2 regions of the Enterobacter bugandensis genome follow, and region 1 is predicted to be linked to the other one. Evidence: predicted binding sites of a transcription regulator. Region 1 holds the regulator's gene; the other holds the start of a gene.

Region 1 (3,129 bases):
GGTCGAAGGCGACAGCTTTCACCGCTATACGCGGCCTGAGATGGACATGGCGATCCGCAAGGCGCGCGATCTGGGTAAACACATCAGCTACTTTGGCCCCGAAGCCAATGATTTCGGCCTGCTGGAGCAAACCTTCCGCGAATACGGTCAGAGCGGTACCGGGCAGTCCCGTAAGTATCTGCACACCTACGACGAAGCCGTACCCTGGAACCAGGTGCCGGGCACCTTTACCCCCTGGCAACCGCTGCCGGAACCCACCGACGTGCTGTTTTATGAAGGATTGCACGGCGGCGTTGTTACGCCTCAGCACGACGTGGCGCGCCATGTGGATCTGCTGGTCGGGGTGGTGCCGATCGTTAACCTGGAGTGGATCCAGAAGCTGACGCGCGACATGAGCGAGCGCGGCCATTCGCGCGAGGCGGTAATGGACTCGGTGGTGCGCTCCATGGAAGATTACATCAACTATCTCACGCCGCAGTTCTCCCGCACGCACATTAACTTCCAGCGCGTGCCGACCGTGGACACTTCCAATCCGTTCGCGGCGAAAAGCATCCCGTCGCTGGATGAGAGCTTTGTGGTGATCCACTTCCGCAATCTTGAAGGCATTGATTACCCCTGGCTGCTGGCGATGCTGCAGGGCTCGTTTATTTCCCACATGAATACGTTAGTGGTTCCCGGTGGAAAAATGGGGCTGGCAATGGAGCTGATCATGACGCCGCTGGTGGAGCGACTGATGGAAGGGAAGCAGATCGCGTGAACATGTTCCCTCTCCCCGTGGGAGAGGGTTAGGGTGAGGGCATCAACACGCACGATGCCCCAATAATTAAGCCTCGATCACTTCATACGAATGGGTGATTTTTACCGCTTTCTCCAGCATTAACGCCACAGAGCAGTATTTCTCCGCAGAGAGATCCACCGCGCGTGAGACCGCCGCGTCTTTCAGTTCTTTCCCGGTGACAACAAAGTGCAGATTAATGTGGGTGAACAGGCGTGGCGCCTCTTCGCGACGCTCTGAGGTGAGTTTAACCTCGCAATCCGTCACGTCATGACGGCCTTTTTGCAGAATCGACACCACGTCGATCGCGCTGCATCCGCCTGCCGCCATCAGCACCATTTCCATTGGGCTTGGAGCTTTATCGCCGGAGTTACCATCCATCAAAATCTGGTGTCCTGATGCGGACTCGCCCAGGAACGTTAAACCTTCAACCCACTTCACGCGCGCTTGCATATTCATTAACTCCAACGTTGCATTTTTGGTGACAGATTACGCGTGCGTTACATTTCTCGCAATGGAAGGCGACCTGCATCATGCTGAAGCGAGACACCAGGAGACACGCGGCAAAAGCTATGCTAAAACACTCAGGATGCTACAGTAATACATTGACGTTACACATGTATGCAGAGGACATCAAACTTTACTGGCTGCGAAACGTTACGACAGCCGACTTCCCAGGGTATGGGTAAGAATTCGATTGCAACCCCAGAGTCCGGATGCATCTGATGACTCTGGTGACAGCTTATAACAGAGGATAACAGCGCATGGTGCTTGGCAAACCGCAAACAGACCCGACTCTCGAATGGTTCTTGTCTCATTGCCACATTCATAAGTACCCATCGAAGAGCACGCTGATTCACCAGGGTGAAAAAGCGGAAACGTTGTATTACATCGTCAAAGGCTCGGTGGCAGTGCTGATCAAAGATGAGGAAGGCAAAGAGATGATCCTTTCCTATCTGAACCAGGGCGATTTTATCGGTGAACTGGGCCTGTTTGAAGAAGGCCAGGAACGTAGCGCCTGGGTTCGCGCAAAGACAGCATGTGAAGTGGCTGAAATTTCTTATAAGAAATTCCGTCAGTTGATTCAGGTAAACCCTGACATCCTGATGCGTCTTTCTTCCCAGATGGCGCGCCGTCTGCAGGTGACGTCAGAGAAAGTGGGTAACCTCGCCTTCCTGGACGTGACTGGCCGTATCGCGCAGACTCTGCTGAACCTGGCGAAACAGCCAGACGCGATGACCCACCCGGACGGCATGCAAATTAAAATTACCCGTCAGGAAATCGGTCAGATCGTCGGTTGCTCCCGCGAAACGGTGGGCCGTATTCTGAAAATGCTGGAAGATCAAAACCTGATCTCCGCCCACGGTAAAACCATCGTGGTTTACGGAACCCGTTAATCCTGCCTAAACGGCGTGCCATCGCAAGGTGTCACGCCGTTTTTGTCTCTATTCCCCATGTGGCGCAGGCTGATCTATCACCCGGAAGTTAACTACGCACTACGACAAACGCTGGTGCTATGTCTTCCCGTGGCCGTGGGCCTGATCCTGGGACATCTTCAGCAGGGCCTGCTGTTTTCTCTCGTCCCCGCCTGCTGCAACATTGCCGGTCTGGACACGCCCCATAAACGCTTTTTCAAACGTCTGATAATTGGCGGCTCGCTGTTTGCTGGCTGTAGCCTCGCGGTGCAGCTTCTGCTGGCTCGCGATATTCCCCTGCCGCTGATCCTGACCGTGCTGGCGATGACCCTCGGCGTCACCGCCGAAATCAGCTCGCTCCATGCCCGTCTGCTTCCCGCGTCACTCATTGCGGCCATCTTCACCCTGAGCCTCGCCGGTAATATGCCCGTGTGGGAGCCGCTGCTGATCTACGCCCTCGGCACGCTGTGGTACGGGCTGTTTAACTGGTTCTGGTTCTGGCTGTGGCGGGAGCAGCCGCTGCGCGAATCTCTGAGCCTGCTCTACGTGCAGCTTGCGGATTACTGTGAAGCCAAATACACTCTGCTCACCCAGCATACGGATCCGGAAAAATCCTTACCGCCGTTGCTGACGCGCCAGCAAAAGGTGGTAGACCTGATAAGCCAATGCTATCAGCAGCTGCATATGCTCGCCGCCAACAAGAACCACGAATATAAACGGCTGTTGCGCACCTTTCAGGTGGGGCTGGATCTTCAGGAGCATATCTCCGTTAGCCTTCACCACCCGCAGGAGGTGCAAAAGCTGGTTGAGCGCAGCCATGCCGAAGCGGTGATCCGCTGGAACGCACAAACCGTCTCCGCGCGCCTGCGGGTGCTGGCCGATGATATTCTCTACCACCGCTACCCCACGCGCTTTAACATGGACAAACAGCTCGGCGCG
Region 2 (3,129 bases), 1.4 Mb from region 1:
TTTCTTTGCCGGTATTGCGGTGGTAGTCCTGCTCGGGGCTTTCCCCGAACTGCGCCCGGCCTTCGAGCTGAAAGGTAAAATGACGGCCCTGTCGATGAACCTCGTCATTCAGATGATGATGCTCATTGCCGGTGCCGTGATGCTGATGGCCTGCAAGGTCAATGCCTCAGCCATCTCAAACGGTGCGGTATTCAAGGCCGGTATGGTGGCGATCTTCTCGGTGTTCGGGGTGGCGTGGATGAGCGATACCTTTTTCCAGGCGCATCTCGATGAGTTAAAGCTGGCGCTGGAAGGGGTGGTGAAAAGCCATCCGTGGACGTATGCCATCGTGCTTTTCCTGGTGTCGAAGCTGGTAAACAGCCAGGCGGCGGCCCTGACGGCCGTGGCGCCGATGGGATTGATGTTGGGCATCGATCCAAAAATGCTGATCGCCTTCTTCCCGGCGTCCTACGGCTATTTTGTTCTGCCGACCTACCCGAGTGATTTAGCCTGCATCGGCTTTGACCGCTCGGGAACAACCCGCATCGGCAAATTCATCATTAACCACAGCTTTATTCTGCCGGGGCTAATTGGCGTGAGCTGCGCCTGCGCGGCGAGCTACCTGCTGGTCCAGACCTTCTTTTAACGTTTTCAACGGGCGACACACGCGGTCGCCCGTTCGCGTTTTAATGAGACTCGCCCTGCGGCGTAAAGCGCAGTTCAATCAGCGCGATGGCTTTCTGGATCGCGCGAAGCGTCACCGGGTCGGCAGCCGCGGGATGGCTGGCAAAATCGATGTTTTTCAGCTGCGTGGACATCTTCTCGCGCACTTCAACCGGTGCAATAACGTCCAGAACATCAAGAATTTGCTTGATAACCAGCTGACAGGCGACAACGTCAGAGACCAGTTCCTGATCGGCGCTCAGGTTTTGTGACATGGGGGTTTCTCCTTATTCAAAGGCCGCCATAGTATCAAAACGTGGCCCGTGACATCTGCCCTTCATTGCCGCAGGACACAAAAAAACCCGCCGAAGCAGGTTTTTTTTATCAGAACATGGCGCCAGGCGGCACGTCTTTAAAAGTGCGGCAGTAATTGGCCCACATACTTTTCAGGATTTTGCGCAGTTTCATTGTGATGCTCCATTAACTTGTTATACAACTTTATAGTCAATGTGCCTATAATATGACCATCGTCACAAAAATCAATATTTTTGTGACGCATATCACAATTTAAACTGCACAGTGCGCATTAACCCACGATACTGCGAACAAAATCCTCGATCGCCTTATCCTGGCAATTTTCAAAGAAGCACTGCTGGAAACGCGGGCCGGAAACAGCGGTCTTCACAAGCTCAGGATCGATGGCGCGCAGCGAGTCAAGATAGTTATCTTTTACCACGGCCGCTTTTACCTGGTTCAGAATACCGGCATTACGCACCTGCGGCTCTTTACGCTCTGGAGGATAACCCTCCCCTTTTCGGCCGGTAAACGCCTTTTCAAAGATAAAGCGAACGTTTAGCTCCGCTCCCCAGCCAAACCCTTTGGCAAAAGGCAGAGAGAGCGCATTGCCGTTATTGATTTGCGCGAAGAGAAACGCGTCTGCGGGATCGATGCAGTAGCCGCATATCACGCCAGGGTGGATGTTTAACGACATCAGCGCCCCCTGCCCGGTGCCGCAGCCGGTGACCACAAAATCCACCGCTTTCGCATTCAGCAAAATGCTCGCCATAATGCCCAGGTGGATGTAGGTCAGGTGATGATCGTTTTCGTCGCTCATACCCACGTTGTAAACCGGAAACCCTTTTTCATCGGCTACCGTTTTCAGCTCTTTTAATATGACTGGGTTTTTAGCCGCCTGGCTGTTTTCCATCATCAGTGCAATTTTCATCGTGTCTCTCCAGAATGCGCTGCGGGCGCTCCCCGCCATGGATACCTGTTCTCGTTCATTCTGGCATCAAATAAACAGACTTTCAAAGTAAATGAAATGGAGTTTTAAAAACTAAATGCACGCTCACAATTTTGTGAAGGGGAGGATCTACGCCGTCCGTTGCAAAGAGTGAGGGTAGATCGTCCGGCTATTCCTGGCATTGCAGCGGGCATCTGCGGGTACGATAACGTATTTCCTTCCACTCAGAGCGAACCATGAAAAGAGCCATCGTAGTCGCTACAGTCCTGCTGCTCGCGGGATGCAGCGTTAAACGCCAGGCGGAAATCAGCAGCCTCGACGCGCCGAACGGCATTGTCCGCCTCGACTATGGCCAGGCCGTGCTGCAAAACGCCTGGTCCGATGAATATGTTAATAACGGTACCGCGGTAAAAGCCTGTCAGAACATGGGCTATGCCACCGCCTCTGCCTACGGGCAACCGGTCAAAACCTGTACCCTGACAAGCGGCTCTTTGTGCCTGAACGAGAGCGTTACTATCCAGTATAAGTGCATGGGGTATGCCGTTAACCCTAAGGCAAATAATCCCTGGTATTAATCAAAGCTGCCAGCGTTTGCTGGCGCTTTATTTAACTAAGAACAAAAATAATTCGCATTAATAAAAATAAATATCGCCAATGCGTTTTATTCCCATTCGTATTTTAAACGAACAAATATTTAATTTTACGTTTTGCAAATAATTAAATAACAAATTATAGTGTCGCTCATTATGAACCCGTAATAATAATCCGGAGCGCCACCATGCTGAAAACTGAAATGATCGACAAGCTCAATGCACAAATGAACCTTGAGCTCTATTCATCCCTTCTCTACCAGCAGATGAGCGCCTGGTGCAGCTATCACAGCTTTGAAGGTGCGGCCGCGTTTCTGCGTCGTCACGCCCAGGAAGAGATGACCCACATGCAGCGCCTGTTTGATTATCTGACCGATACGGGCAGTCTGCCGCGCATTGAGAACGTGGCATCGCCTTTTGCTGAATATAATTCTCTCGACGAACTGTTCCGCGCCACCTACGAGCACGAACAGCTGATCACCCAGAAAATTAACGAACTGGTTCATGCGGCAATGATCGGCCAGGATTATCCAACCTTTAATTTCCTGCAGTGGTACGTCGCGGAACAACACGAAGAAGAGAAGCTGTTTAAATCCGTGCTGGATAAATTATCCCTGGTGGGTAAATCCGGCGAAGGACTTTACTTTATTGATA

What was found. Region 1 encodes CRP, which controls carbon source genes, mostly activating them, when cyclic AMP is high. Its sites were predicted from a motif close to ATGTGANNNNNNTCACAT; they were not measured.
Region 2: the regulator CRP is predicted to act here: its motif matches at 1,191-1,208, upstream of azuC (stress response protein AzuC).

What each region holds. Positions count from the first base shown of each region.
Region 1 is NZ_LT992502.1:4,303,788-4,306,916, forward strand. It holds gene DG357_RS20940 (phosphoribulokinase) at 1-757, shown strand, start outside; gene DG357_RS20945 (OsmC family protein) at 824-1,228, opposite strand; gene crp (cAMP-activated global transcriptional regulator CRP) at 1,540-2,172, shown strand; gene DG357_RS20955 (YccS/YhfK family putative transporter) at 2,230-3,129, shown strand, end outside.
Region 2 is NZ_LT992502.1:2,935,843-2,938,971, forward strand. It holds gene DG357_RS14285 (anaerobic C4-dicarboxylate transporter) at 1-625, shown strand, start outside; gene DG357_RS14290 (DUF2766 family protein) at 666-917, opposite strand; gene azuC (stress response protein AzuC) at 1,027-1,110, opposite strand; gene DG357_RS14300 (RpiB/LacA/LacB family sugar-phosphate isomerase) at 1,229-1,867, opposite strand; gene yecR (YecR family lipoprotein) at 2,122-2,460, shown strand; gene ftnA (non-heme ferritin) at 2,664-3,129, shown strand, end outside.